DNA from 3 places in the Inquilinus sp. Marseille-Q2685 genome. Region 3 is predicted to be linked to each of the others. Evidence: riboswitches for the same ligand, from Rfam matches in the RefSeq annotation. Region 3 holds a riboswitch; each other region holds the start of a gene.
The links. A riboswitch is a leader RNA that binds a small molecule or an ion and turns the genes downstream of it on or off. The one in region 3 is predicted to bind cobalamin.
Positions count from the first base shown of each region.

Region 1: it holds a riboswitch for cobalamin, as region 3 does, so the genes downstream of both, LG391_RS30015 (aromatic ring-hydroxylating dioxygenase subunit alpha) here and LG391_RS04940 (TonB-dependent siderophore receptor) in region 3, are expected to answer to the same signal.
Region 2: it holds a riboswitch for cobalamin, as region 3 does, so the genes downstream of both, LG391_RS24560 (GNAT family N-acetyltransferase) here and LG391_RS04940 (TonB-dependent siderophore receptor) in region 3, are expected to answer to the same signal.

Region 1 is NZ_CAKAKL010000009.1:232,632-237,295, reverse strand. Features, by position in the region: gene LG391_RS30025 (NAD(P)H-dependent oxidoreductase) at 1-261, shown strand, start outside; gene LG391_RS30020 (hybrid-cluster NAD(P)-dependent oxidoreductase) at 266-1,339, opposite strand; gene LG391_RS30015 (aromatic ring-hydroxylating dioxygenase subunit alpha) at 1,352-2,602, opposite strand; cobalamin riboswitch at 2,712-2,922, opposite strand; gene LG391_RS30010 (haloacid dehalogenase type II) at 3,124-3,846, shown strand; gene LG391_RS30005 (Lrp/AsnC family transcriptional regulator) at 4,012-4,503, shown strand; gene LG391_RS30000 (NAD-glutamate dehydrogenase) at 4,601-4,664, opposite strand, start outside.
Region 2 is NZ_CAKAKL010000006.1:134,886-139,549, forward strand. Features, by position in the region: gene rimM (ribosome maturation factor RimM) at 1-360, opposite strand, end outside; gene rpsP (30S ribosomal protein S16) at 418-786, opposite strand; gene ffh (signal recognition particle protein) at 853-2,250, opposite strand; gene LG391_RS24560 (GNAT family N-acetyltransferase) at 2,408-2,989, opposite strand; cobalamin riboswitch at 3,082-3,276, opposite strand; gene dapF (diaminopimelate epimerase) at 3,374-4,213, shown strand; gene LG391_RS24570 (hypothetical protein) at 4,218-4,664, opposite strand, start outside.
Region 3 is NZ_CAKAKL010000001.1:1,060,823-1,065,486, reverse strand. Features, by position in the region: gene LG391_RS04950 (FMN-dependent NADH-azoreductase) at 1-606, opposite strand, end outside; gene LG391_RS04945 (LysR family transcriptional regulator) at 729-1,745, shown strand; cobalamin riboswitch at 1,740-1,937, shown strand; gene LG391_RS04940 (TonB-dependent siderophore receptor) at 2,038-3,933, shown strand; gene LG391_RS04935 (ABC transporter substrate-binding protein) at 3,939-4,664, shown strand, end outside.

The DNA of each region.
Region 1 (4,664 bases), on a different contig from region 3:
TTTGTCATGCGCGACGGCCGGGCCTATCCGAATCTGCAGCACATCCGGAGTCTGACCGCCGTGGTCTCCTATGGCGGCACGCGCTGGGCGTCGCTGCTGATGGGCGACCCGCCGCGCAAGCTGGTGCGGCGCTGGCTGCGCGGACTGATCCGCCCCTGGGCGCCGGTGCGCTACCTCGCCCTCTACGGCATGAACCGGGCCAGCGACGCCGACCGCAACGCCTTCCTGGCCAAGGTGGTCGCGGCGGCGGAGCGGCTGTAGCCGGCTAAACCTCCACCTCGACCAGCGCGGTCTCGGGCTGGGAACAGCAGGCGAGGATCCAGCCTTCGGCGATCTCGTCGTCGGCGATGCCGCCATTGTGCTCCATCCGCACCTCGCCCTTCAGCTTGCGCACCAGGCAGGTGCCGCAGAGGCCCTGGCGGCAGGCGGTCGGGATGCGCAGGCCGCAGCCCTCCGCCGCCTCCAGCACGGTCTGGCCCGGCAGCACCGCCGCCCTGCGGCCGGAACGGGTGAAGGCTACCTGCATCCCCTCCCCCGCCGGCGCGGGCGGCGGCGCGACCGGGGCCGCGACGGGCACTGGCGCCGGGGTGGCGCCGAAGCTCTCCTCATGCCAGCGCGCCGCTGGCACGCCGAGTTCGCCCGCCACGCGCCTGGCCGCGTCCATGAACCGGTCCGGGCCGCAGCAGAACACCGTCCGCCCGGCCAAATCCGGGCACAGGGCGGACAGCAGCGCCCGCTCCAGCCGGCCGCTGGCCCAGCCCTCGCCCGCCGGCGCGCCGGTGACGACGAAGCGCAGGCGCAGGCCGGACGCCGCCTCGGCCATGTAGCCGAGCTCCGACCGGAACAGCAGGTCCTGCGGCCGCCGGGCGAAATGGACATAGACCACGTCGGTCTGCGGCGCGGTATCGAACAGCCAGCGCGCCATCGACATCATCGGCGTGGCGCCGCTGCCGGCCGACAGGAACAGGTAGCGCTCGGCCGGGTGGTCGAGCAGCGAGAAGCGGCCGGATGGGCCATGCGCCGTCAGCGCGTCGCCGACCTTGAGCCGGTCGAACAGCCAGCGGGTGGCGACGCTGCCCGGCTGCACCTTGGCGGTGATCTTGGCGTGGTGCGGCCGCGACGGGGTCGAGGCCAGGGTGTAGGTGCGCAGCACCGGCTCCGCCCCCACCGGCAGCTCCAGCGTCACGAACTGGCCGGGGCGGTAGGAGAACCAGCTGCCGTCCTCCGCCTCGAAGCGGAAGGTGCGGACGTCCGGCGCCTCCTCGCGGATGCCGATGCAGCGCAGCCGCGCGGTCTTCGCGTTCCACAGCTTCGGCGTGGCGGTCAGAGGGCCGGGCACGTCCCGCCGCCCTTACGCCACGTCGCGGATCGGGGTGGCGGCGGTGCCGCCGCCGAGCCGGCGGGTGATGGTGTCGGCGTACCAGTCGACGAACTGGATCACCGCGCCCTCATGCATCCGCGAATACGGCCCGGGCTCATAGGCCGGGGACAGGATGCCGCGCTGGTTCTCCTCGACGATGCGGCGGTCCTCGTCATTGGTCGCGGTCCACACCTCGGTCAGCGCCTGCAGGTCGTAGTCGACACCCTCGACCGCGTCCTTGTGCACCAGCCATCTGGTGGTGACCTCGGTCTCGGTCGGGCTGATCGGCAGGATGCGGAAGCTCAGCGCATGGTCGGCCAGCAGGTGGTTCCAGCTGTTCGGGTAGTGGTACAGCAGCATCGAGCCCAGCCTGGTGGTCGGGAAGTCGGCCAGGAGGCGCCTCACCGCCGGCTGGCCGCTCATGGTCATCGAATGGGCGTCGTTGATGAACGGCACCCGCATCACCCGGTACTGCATGTCGTCCGAGATCTGGTAGCGGCTGGGCAGGCCGATCGCCTCGCAGCTCTGCCAGTGCTCGAGGATCTCCGGGTTCTCCTCCATCCCTTTCTGGCCGCTGGTCAGGGTCGGCTGGTCGGAGAAGACGCGGCACAGCTCCGGATGGTTGCCGGAGCAGTGGTAGCATTCGCGGTTGTTCTCCATCACCAGCTTCCAGTTGCCGCGCTCGACGATGGTCGAGCTGTGGGCGACCTTGGCTTCGGAGAGGAAGTGCGGCGCCATGTAGGGCTCGACCATGCGCCGGAACGGCTCGAAGTCGCGCGGCTGGTCGGCCAGCGACAGGAAGATCCAGCCGCCGACCTCGCGGCAGGCCACCGGCTTCAGCCCGAATTCGGCCGGGTCGATCGCGTCCATCATGTCGCGGGCGAAGATCAGCTTGCCCTCGAGGTCGTAGGTCCACTGGTGATAGGGGCAGACCAGGCGAGGACGCGAGCCGCGCTCGTCGGTGCACAGGCGCGAGCCGCGGTGGCGGCAGACATTGTGGAAGGCGCGGATGGCGCGGTCGCGGCCGCGCACCACGATCACCGGATACTCGCCGATCTGCACGGTCAGGAAATCGCCCGGCCGCGTCACCTCGCAGGCATGGCCGATGAACAGCCACTCCTTGTAGAAGATGTGCTCCAGGTCCAGAGCGTGATAGGCGGGGCTGGTGTAGAAATCCCGCTTCAGGCTGAAGCCCGGCGCGCGGGAGAGCAGATCCATCAACATGGCCGAACGCGCTTCCATACCCGATCCTCTCCTCTGGGCACGGTCGCAGATGTGGCATCCGGGTACGCGCGCTCGGGGACCGGACCGGCCCGTCGCGAACATGCCCGCCGACCGCCCACCGCGATCACCGAACAGACTCCGTCGAGGCTGGTTTCCGGGCTCCGGCGGGCTTCCCGGCCCGGTGCGGCGCCTTCCCGGATCGCTCCAGTGGCCCCTGCCGCACCTTCACCGCCGTCACCGTTGCGGGGGCAGCGCCGGAGTCTCACCGGCTTCCCAATTCTCCGGCCCGCCGCTTCTGATCGGCGGCATCGGCCGGCACCTCTTGGCGGGGATCATGGCGCGACTCCGCGGCCCCGCACGCTCCAGAGCCGACACGCCATGACGCGGCTGCGACACCCATCCCGGACCGGCTGCGACTCGGCATTTTCTGCTGCCGGACGGCCGCGCCGCGCCAGCCTCTGCCGGCCGCGGAACGCGAATGCGCAGCCCCTGCCGGCGCGGCCGCGGATAATCGGGGAGACCGAAACCGGAGACCCGCCATGAAGCTGACCGACTTCAAGATCCTGACCTTCGACTGCTACGGCACGCTGATCGACTGGGAGACCGGCATGGTCAACGGGCTGGCGCCGCTGACCGCCCGCGCCAAGGCGCCGCTGACCCGCGACCAGATCCTGGAGGCCCATGCCCGGCACGAATCGGCGCAGCAGCGCTGGACCCCGGCGCGGCGCTACAGCGAGCTGCTGGCGATCGTCTACAAGCGCCTGGCCGAGGAGTGGGGCGTGGCGGCGAGCTGGGAGGAGGCGCTGGCCTATGGCCGCTCGATCAAGGACTGGCCGGCCTTCGCCGACACCGCCGGCGCGCTGCAGTACCTGAAGAAGTACTACAAGCTGGCGATCCTCTCGAATGTCGACAATGCCAGCTTCGCCCTGAGCAACGTCCGGCTGCAGGTCGAGTTCGACGCCATCTTCACCGCCGAGGACATCGGCAGCTACAAGCCGTCGGCGCGCAACTTCGACTACATGCTGGAGAAGCTGGGCGGCATGGGCATCGCCAAGGGCGAGGTGCTGCACACGGCGGAGAGCCTGTTCCACGACCACGAGCCGGCGACGGCGGCGGGCCTGGCCACCTGCTGGATCCACCGCCGCCACGCCGAGGGCGGCTTCGGCGCCACCATGAAGCCGGCGACCGAGCCCAAGGTCGATTTCCGCTTCACCAGCATGGCGGAACTTGCCAAAGCTCACCAGGAGGCGCTGCGGGGCTAGCCCGAACGCCGCCCGGCGGCCATCTGACGCGGTTTCCTGCGCTTCCGGTGCTCACGGACCTATGTCCGCTGCGCTCCGGTTCTCGGAAACCACGCCAGCTGACTCACCGGATCGACGTTCGGGCGAGACCCCGGGTGCTGCCGGCACGGGTTGAACGAGGGAAGGATGACGGGCGCGCCGAAGCTGGACCGGATCGATATCGCCATCCTGGCCCGGCTGCAGGCCGACGGGCGGATCACCAACGCCGCGCTGGCCGACGCGGTCGGCCTGTCGCCCAGCCCCTGCCTGCAGCGGGTGAAGCGGCTGGAGGCGGCGGGCTACATCACCGGCTACGGCGCCCGCATCGCCCTGGCGAAGCTGACCGAGACCGTGACCGTGTTCACCGAGGTGACGCTGAGTGACCACCGGCGCGAGGACTTCATCCGCTTCGAGGCCGGCCTGGCCACGGTCGAGGAGTTGCTGGAGTGCCACATGGTCAGCGGGGGCTACGACTATCTGCTGCGCTTCCTGACCCGCAGCATCGCCCATTACCAGCAGGTGATGGAGGCGCTGCTGGACCGGCGGCTCGGCATCGAGAAGTACTTCAGCTACATCGTCATCAAGTCGCCGATCCTGCGCCAGGCCGCCCCGCTGCAGAAACTGCTGCGGGCGGAGTAGCTCTTCGACGCGACTTCTTTGAGTCCCCCTCCCGCAAGGGGAGAGGGGACTAAAAAAGACATACCCTTATGAACGAGGAGTAAGGGCGCCTCCGCCCTCACCCCGTCGCCAAGCCGCGGAGGTTGCGGTTGGCGACGGCCAGCATCGACAGGTCGACCTGG
Region 2 (4,664 bases), on a different contig from region 3:
AGCGCGCACCGTGCCGAAGGCCGATCCGTCCGCCAGCACCGCCGGCAGGCCGATCAGGTCGGCATGGTAGAACTCGTCCTCTTCCGTCTCCGGCAGCGCGGCGCGGTCGACATAGAGGCGCAGGCCGCGCAGCGCGTCGGCCGCGTCGCGATCGGCGACGCCCTCCACCCGCACGATCCACTGGTCCTTGGCCCAGGACAGCAGCTGCAGGGCGAAGCGCCGCGCCCCGGCCTCGTCCGAGACCGGGCCGTAGGCGGTCAGGTCCTCAGGGGCGGCGGTGAAGGGCTTGACCTTCACCAGGCCGCGGACGCCGTGCGCCCCGGTGATCTGGCCGACGCAGACCTTGGAGGATGGAGCCATAGCGGGCGGTCCGGCGGACGCCCCTCACCCCGCGTGGGGAAAGGGCGCCCGGTCGGATCAGGCCTCGGCCGGAGCCTCGGCGGCCGCGGCGGCGGCCTCGGCCGCAGCCTTGGCGCGCTCCTGGGCCTTCGCCTTCGGGGCCGACTTCGACGGGGTCTCGCGGTACTTCGGCATCGGCGCCAGCTCGGCCTGGCCGAGGAACTTGGCGACGCGCTCGGTCGGCTGGGCGCCGACCGACAGCCAATGCTTGATGCGCTCGGCCTTCAGGACCAGGCGCTCCGGATGATCCTTCTCCAGCATCGGGTTGTAGGTGCCGACCTTCTCGATGAAGCGGCCGTCGCGCGGGCTGCGCGTGTCGGCGATCACGATCGAGTAGAACGGGCGCTTCTTGGCGCCGCCGCGGGTCAGGCGGATCTTGACGGACATTGACGTACTCTCCTCAGGTCAAACTCTAGAATTCTCGAAACTCACGAAGAACGGCCGGGGCCGCTCCTACATCTTGAAGCCGGGCGGCAGCATGCCGGGCGGCAGCTTGGGCATGCCGCGCATCATCCCGGCCTTCCCCAGCTTCTTCATCCGCTTCATCATGTCGGCCATCTGCTGGTGCTGCTTCAGCAGCTTGTTCACGTCCTGCACCGAGGTGCCGGAGCCGGCGGCGATCCGCACCTTGCGCTTGGCGTGGATGATCTTGGGGTTGCGGCGCTCGACCGGCGTCATCGAGGAGATGATCGCCTCCTGCCGCTTGATCATCTTGTCGTCCAGGCCGGCGGTCTTCATCTGGTCCTTGATCTTGCCGACGCCGGGCAGCATGCCCATCAGCCCCTGCAGACCGCCCATCTTGCGCATCTGGCGCAGCTGCGAGGCCAAGTCCTCCAGGTCGAACTCGCCCTTCTGGATCTTGGCCGCGAGCTTCTCGGCGTCCTCCTTCTCGATCGTCTGCGCCGCGCGCTCGACCAGGCTGACGACGTCGCCCATGCCGAGGATGCGGTTGGCGATGCGGTCGGGATGGAACAGCTCCAGCGCATCCATCTTCTCGCCCATGCCGATCAGCTTGATCGGCTGGCCGGTGACGGCGCGCATCGACAGGGCGGCGCCGCCGCGGCTGTCGCCGTCGACACGGGTCAGGACGATGCCGGTGACGCCGACCCGCTCATGGAAGGTGCGGGCGACGTTGACCGCGTCCTGGCCGGTCATGGCGTCGGCCACCAGCAGGGTCTCGGTGGGCTTGGTGGCGTCGCGGATCGCCACCACCTCGGCCATCAGCTCCTCGTCGATGGCGAGGCGGCCGGCGGTGTCGAGCATGACGACGTCGAAGCCTTCGAGCCGGCCGCGCTCCATGGCGCGGCGGGCGATGGCCAGCGGCTCCTGCCCCGGGATGATCGGCAGGGTGGTGACGCCGATCTGCTCGCCCAGGATCTTCAGCTGCTCCTGCGCCGCCGGGCGCCGCGTGTCGAGCGACGCCATCAGGACCTTCTTGTTGTCCCGCCTCTTCAGGCGCAGCGCGATCTTGCCGGTGGTGGTGGTCTTGCCCGAGCCCTGCAATCCCACCATCAGCACCGGCACCGGCGGCACGGCGATCAGGTTGATCGGGGTGGCGGCGTTGAGGTCGGGCGCCTCGCCCGCGGTGCCGCCCAGCATCTCGACCAGGCAGTCATGGACGATCTTGATGACCTGCTGGCCGGGGGTGACCGAGCGCAGCACCTCCGCGCCCACCGCCCGCTCACGCGCCTTGTCGATGAAGTCCTTGACCACCGGCAGGGCGACATCGGCCTCGAGCAGCGCCACGCGCACCTCGCGCATGGCGGCGCCGACATCGGCCTCCGTCAGCGCGCCGCGCTTGCGAAGCCGGTCGAAGATGTCGCCGAGACGGCCGCTCAGACCTTCGAACATGATCGCCCTTCGAATTGCGCGACCCCAAACGGAAAAGCGCCAGTGCGCGACACTCGCGGACTGGCGGCACCCCGTGGGGTCTCGCTGCGGGCCCATCCCGCAGCGCCGGGTCTTCTAGACGGGCGGGGCCGCGGAGTCAATGCGGCCCCGCCGACGGTCAGTCCTTCTCCCGGCGCAGCACCAGGATAAAGCCGTCCTCGCCCGGCAGACCGCGGCCGGATTCGGAGGGGACGGCGTCGCCGCCCGAGGCCGGCGGCGGCTCGGTTCGGTTCAGGAAGGACTCCATGGCGGCCACCGGCCAGCGCCAGATCGTCTTGTCCTGCGGCGCCGCGCCGATGCCGTCGTAGAGCCGGCGGGCCCCGGCATTGTCCGACGCCATCTCCCAGCGCACCCGCATCGCCTGCGACACGCCGATATCGGCCAGGGCCCGCATCAGCTGCCGGGCGACGCCGCGGCCGCGCGCCCGCTCGCGGACATAGACGTCGTCGACCCGGATGAAGTCGCCCCCGGTCCAGACCGAATAGTCGATGGTGTAGGTGACGTAGCCGACCACGCCGCTGCCGTCCTCGGCGATCAGGCCGCGGAAGCGCGGCGGCGCCTCGGCCAGCGCCTCGTCGAGGTCGGCGCGCTGCGCCGTCATCGCCGCCGCATCGCCGGCGAACGCCGCCAGCTCGCGCAGCATGTCGAGCAGCATCGGCACATCCGCGGCCACCAGCGGCCGCACGGTCAGATCGGACACCACAGCATCTCCCGCCTTCGGCGAGGGGTCGCGGGAGGAGGCCGGCCGGACAGGTGCCGCCCGACGCGCCGCCCGGGGACACCCCGCCCCGTCACACGCATACTCTCGACGGCAGGTCTCCTGGCTCGCGGGTCGTCGCCGCACGCCCCCTTCCCGGGGTCAGCCGGTGGCTTCGGGCGCGGGCTCGCCGCCTACAGTTGCGGGGGCAGCGCCGGCCTTGCCCGACAGGCTCACCGGCTTCCCTTTTCACCCCGGTTCCCCGGGGCACCGTCGGCCGCCATGCTAGCCGCCGGCCCTCGCCCTGTCGATCACGCAGGGCTCCGCCCTCGCGTCCGGAGGCCGGTTGATGCCATATGAGAGCGGGAGAGACCTTGGGAGCGGGCAATGGACGGCCTGCCGTTCTGGAAGATGCACGGGCTGGGCAACGACTTCGTCGTGCTGGACGCACGCGAGCGGCCGATCGCGATCCATCCCGACCAGGCGCGCCGCATCGCCGACCGGCACCGCGGCGTCGGCTTCGACCAACTGCTGGTGATCGAGCCGGCGCAGACCGCGGGCGCCGACGTGTTCATGCGCATCCTCAATGCCGACGGCACCGAATCGGGCGCCTGCGGCAACGGCACGCGCTGTGTCGCCGCCCTGGTCATGGCCGACAGCGGTGTGGACAAGGCCGTGATCGAGACCCGCGGCGGCCTGCTGGAATGCCGCGGCGCCCCCCAGGGCGGCGTCACGGTCGACATGGGCCCGGCCCGGCTGGGCTGGCAGGACATCCCGCTGGCGCATGAGGCCGACACGCTGCACCTGCCGGTGTCCTCCGGCGCGCTGTCGGACGGGGTCGGCGTGTCCATGGGCAACCCGCACGCCGTGTTCTTCGTGCCGGATGCCGAGAAGGTGCAGATCGACGGCGTCGGGCCGGTGCTGGAGCACGACCCGCTGTTCCCCGAGCGCGCCAATATCGGCGTGGTCCAGATGCTGGCCCGCGACCGGCTGCGCTACCGGGTGTGGGAGCGCGGCGTCGGCGTCACCCAGGCCTGCGGCAGCGGCGCCTGCGCCGCCGCCGTGGCCGCGGTGCGCCGCGGCCTGGCCGAGCGCACCGCCTGGGTCGAGCTGGACGGCGGCACGCTCTTGATCGAATGGCGCGAGAGCGACGGCCATGTGCTGATGACCGGCCCGGCCGAGACCAGCTTCGCCGGCATCCTCTCGCGCGACCTGCTGGACGGCTGACCGCTCAACGGGCGGCAAGGCAGGCGGCCCGGCACGCCCACCACACGCCGGTGATCAGGCCGAGCAGCAGCAGCCGCAGCCAGTACACCAGGGCGAAGACGAACCCGATCGCGCCGAACAGCACGGTGGCGGTGAGGTCGGCCAGCCGCCGGGACCAGCGGATCGTCGCCTTCACCGTGGTCAGCGCGCCGCGTTTCAGCACCTTGAACACGGCCAGGGTGCGGTCGCCCATCACCGCCGACACCGCGTCGATGCGGCGCAGGTCCGGCACGTCGTCGACATAGCGCAGCAGCTCGACCGACTGCGCCGGGCCGACCCGGTCGGCCACCCTGCCCGCGGCGCCGACGGCCTCGTCCAGCCCGTCCAGGCGGTCGCGGCGGATCGCGGCGGCGAAGACCGCGCCGGGCCGCATCACCGTGTCCTGCCAGCCGGCCTCCCGCACCTGCCGGCG
Region 3 (4,664 bases):
ATCCGGCGAGGCCTTGGCCTGCTGGTGTGCCTCGGCCACCGCGCGGTCGCGATGCTCCGGGCCGTAGCCCAGGCCCTCGGCGCGGACGAAGTCGATGTCGGTGACGCCGATGAAGCCCAGAATGGCGCGTAGATAGGCCTCCTGGTGATCCAGCGCCTCGAGGCCCGCGGTGTAGATGCCGCCGCGCGACGAGACCACGATCACCTTGCGGCCGCCAGCCAGGCCGACCGGGCCGGTCTCGGTGTAGCGGAAGGTGCGGCCGGCCTGGGCCAGGCGGTCGATCCAGGCCTTCAGCTGGGTCGGCACGGTGAAGTTATACATCGGCGCGCCGATCACCACGACGTCGGCCGACAGGAACTCCCCGACGATCGCATCGATCAAGGTGCGCTCCTCGGCCTGCGCCGGCGTCAGGTCGGCATCCTTGCCGAACTTGACCACCGCGGCGCGTTCGGCCGACAGGTGCTCCGGCGGGGCGGCGGCGAGATCGCGGTACACCAGCTCGGCCTGCGGGTAGCGGGCCTTCCAGGCGTCGACGGTTGCCTTGGTCAGCTGGCGCGACACCGAGGCGTCGCCGAGCACGCTGGAATCGATCTGCAGGATCTTCATGGACCCCTCCATGTTGCAAATAACATCGGAATTGCATTTACGGACGAGGGTAATCCGTCTGTAGTCTGGAATTTCGCGATGGATCGTTCTATGAATGGGACAATCCAGTTCGGATGAAAGCCATGCTCGACCTCAACGACCTCCGCCTTTTCGCCAAGGTGGCGCAGCTGGGCGGCTTCACCGCCGCCGGCCGGGCGCTGGGCCTGCCCAAGTCGCGGCTGAGCCGCCGGATCGCGGCGCTGGAGGAGGAGCTGGGCGTGCGGCTGCTGCAGCGCTCCACCCGCCGGCTGTCGCTGACCGATGTCGGCGAGACCTTCCTGCGCCATTGCGAGGCGCTGCTGGCCGAGGCCGAGGCGGCGGAGCAGGCGGTGGCCCAGGCGCGGTCGGAGCCGAGCGGCCTGGTGCGCGTCACCTGCCCGCACATCCTGGCGCAGACCATGATCGCGCCGCTGATCAACAGCTTCCTGGCCGACCATCCGGCGGTGCGGATCTCGATGGAGCTGACCGGCCGCCGCGTCGACGTGATCGAGGAGCGGGTCGACCTCGCCTTCCGCGTGCGCCGGCCGCCGACCGAGCCCTCGGACGTGGTGGTGCGGGTGCTGGCCCACAGCCGGGCCGTGGTGGTGGCCGCGCCGGACCTGCTGGACCGCGTCGGCCGGCCGGTGGAGCCGGTCGACCTGATCCGCCTCGGCACGCTCGACCTGCATCGCGCCGACGGCCGCCATGTCTGGACCCTGGCCGACGCCGCCGGGGCCACCCAGTCGGTGCCGCATGTGCCGCGGCTGGCCAGCGACGACATGTTCACCCTGCGCCAGGCCGCGATCGACGGGCTCGGCGCCGCGCTGCTGCCGGACTATATCTGCCGGCCGGCGGTGCAGGCCGGGCTGCTGGAGCATGTGCTGCTGGACTGGCGTATGCCGGAGGGCGAGGTGCAGGCGGTGTTCGCCTCGCGCCGCGGCTTGGTGCCGGCGGTGCGCGCCCTGGTCGACCACGTCGTCCGCTGGGTGCCGCGGATGGTGGCGATCTGCGACAGCGAGCTGCGCGAGGAGGACCGGCTGCCGCCCTATCGGGATTCCGGCGCCAATGCCGCCGCGCTCGGCCTCGATGCGCTGTTGACGGCGCGGCCGGCGGCCCACTAGCTTCGCCGCGACGGTTCCTTCGGGATCAAATGGGAACGCAGTGCGGGCCTCGGCCCAATGCTGCGGCTGCCCCCGCAACTGTGAGCGGCGAGCGCTCCGCCATCAGGCCACTGGGCCCCTCGGGGCCCGGGAAGGCGGCGGAGAGGCCGTGACCCGCAAGCCAGGAGACCTGCCGTCGGTCGTGGTCACGCGCGAGCACGCCGGGCGGGGTGCCCTGGTGGTTGCCGAACCGGCGAGGCCGGGGAGACAGCGTTCGCGGTGACGTGCCACAGGCGTGTCCCCCGAGGTCTCCATGCCCGTTCCGTCCCGCTGCATCCTGGTCCTGCTCGCGACAGGCGCTGTCGTGCCCGCAGAGGCCCAGGACACCCCTTCGGCCCTGACGCTCGAGCCGATCGTGGTGACCGCCAACCGCATGCCGACGCCGTCGGCGGAGGTCGGCAGCGCCGTCACCATGATCACGCGGCAGGAGCTGGAGGACCGGCAGATCCGCCAGCTCTCCGACGCGCTGCGCCAGGTGCCAGGCGTCGCCGTCAGCCGCACCGGGCCGGCCGGTCAGACGACGCAGATCCGCATCCGCGGCTCCGAGAGCAACCAGACGCTGGTGCTGATCGACGGGGTCGAGGTCAACGACCCGTCATCGGAGTCGGAGTTCGACTTCGCCCATCTGATGGCCGACGACATCGAGCGGATCGAGGTGCTGCGCGGGCCGCAGAGCGCGCTGTACGGATCGGACGCGATCGGCGGCGTGGTCAACATCGTCACCCGGCGCGGCGAGGGGCCGGCCGCCGGGACCGCCTCGGTCGAAGGCGGCGGCTATGGCACGCTGCGCGGCCACGCCTCGGTCAGCGGCGGCAACGACGACATCGACTACCTGATCGGCACCGCCGGGCTGCGCACGGACGGCGCCTCGGCCGCGCGCCGGGGCAGCGAGGCCGACGGCACCCGCAACGGCACGGTCTATGCGAAGATCGGGCTGCATCCGGGCGAGTTGGTCGACATCGACGTGGTCGGCCGCACCACGCGCTTCAACACCGACCTCGATGGCTTCCTGGGCGGCGTCGGCGCGATCGACAGCAAGGACGATGTCGACGGCTCGACCTTCCTGGGCCGCATCCAGGGCAGGCTGAAGCTGCTGGACGGGCGGTGGGAGCACATCGTCGGCCTGTCCTATCTCGACGACAGCCGCGACTATCACGACAGCGACGACGCCATCACCGCCAGCTATCGCGGCAAGACCACGCGGGTCGACTACCAGACCAATCTGACGCTGGACAGCGAGGCGCTGCTGCCGGCCGAGCACCGCCTGACCTTCGCCGTCGACCATGAGGAGCAGCAGGCGGACAGCGATAGCGGCTTCGCCGATTTCAGCCGCCGCATCGGCACGACCGGCCTGGTCGGGCAATATCAGCTGGGGCTGTTCGACAGCCTGTTCCTGACCGGCAGCGTGCGCCGCGACCTGAACGACCTGTTCCGCGACACCACCACCTGGCGCCTGACCGCGGCCTACAAGGTCGACGCCACGGGCACCAAGCTGCGCGCCTCCTACGGCACCGGGGTGAAGAACCCGACCTTGTTCGAGCTGTACGGCTTCACCAACACCTATCGCGGCAACCCCGACCTGAAGCCGGAGCATGCGGAGGGCTGGGATGCCGGCTTCGACCAGGAGATCTGGGGCGACCGTGTGGTGCTGGACGCCACGTATTTCGAGCAGCGGATCGGCGACCTGATCGTCGGCAGCGGGCAGGGTTCGGCCAACCTGCCGGGCACGGCGACGGCGCGCGGGGTGGAGCTGGGCCTGTCGGTGACGCCGGTCGACGACCTGACCATCCGCGCCGCCTACACCTATACCGACGCGGAGGATGCGACGGGGGCGGAGCTGGTGCGCCGGCCGCGCAACATCGCCAGCCTCGACGTCAGCTACCGCTTCCTGGACGGCGCGGCGACCGTCAATCTCGGCGTGGACTATAACGGTCCGCAGAAGGACCTGGCCTTCGACGAGGCTTACAATTCGTCGCCGGTGACGCTGGACGGATATACGCTGGTGAACCTGGCGGCGTCCTACCAGGTGACCGACAGGGTGCAGGTCTATGGCCGGATCGACAACCTGCTGGACGAGGATTATGAGGAGGTCTGGTCCTACGGCTCGCTGCGGCGGGCCGGCTATCTCGGCATGAAGGTCAGCTTCTGATCGCGATGCGCCGCCCTGCCGTGATCCCGCTGCTCCTGGTCCTCGGTCTCGCGGCGATGCCCGCCATGGCCCGGCCGCATCGGGTCGTCTCCCTCAATCTCTGCGCCGACGCGCTGGTGCTGCGCCTGGCCGACCGCGCCGACGTGCAATCGGTGACCTGGCTGGCGCGCGACCCGGAGAACTCGGTGGTCGCGGCCGAGGCGGCCTCGGTGCCGGTCAATCGCGGCCTGGCGGAGGAGGTCGCGGCGTTGGATCCGGACCTGGTCGTGGTCGGGGCCTTCACGCCCCGCGGCACGGTGGCGCTGCTGCGCCGCCTGGGAATGCCGCTGCTGGAGCTGGGCGTGCCGGAAAGCCTGGACGGGATCCGGGCCCAGATCCGCCAGATGGCGGCGGCGCTGGGCCAGGCGGAGCGCGGCGAGCAGATGATCGCGGCGATGGACGGCCGGCTGGCGGCCGTTCGAAGCCCGGCATCGCCGCCCCTGGCAGTGGTGCTGCGCCCGAACGGCTTCACCGCCGGCCGCAGCTCGCTGGTCGACGAGATCCTGCGCCGGGCCGGTGTCCGCAACCTCGCCGCCGAACGGGGGCTGGAGGCTTACGGCGAGATCCCGCTGGAGACCGTGGCCCTGGCCGGGGTGCGGCTCCTGATCCTGAACCAGCCGGAGAACGGGGCGCCATCCCTGGGCGAGGCGATGCTGGACCATCCGATCCTGGCGGCGCTGCCGGGGCTGCGC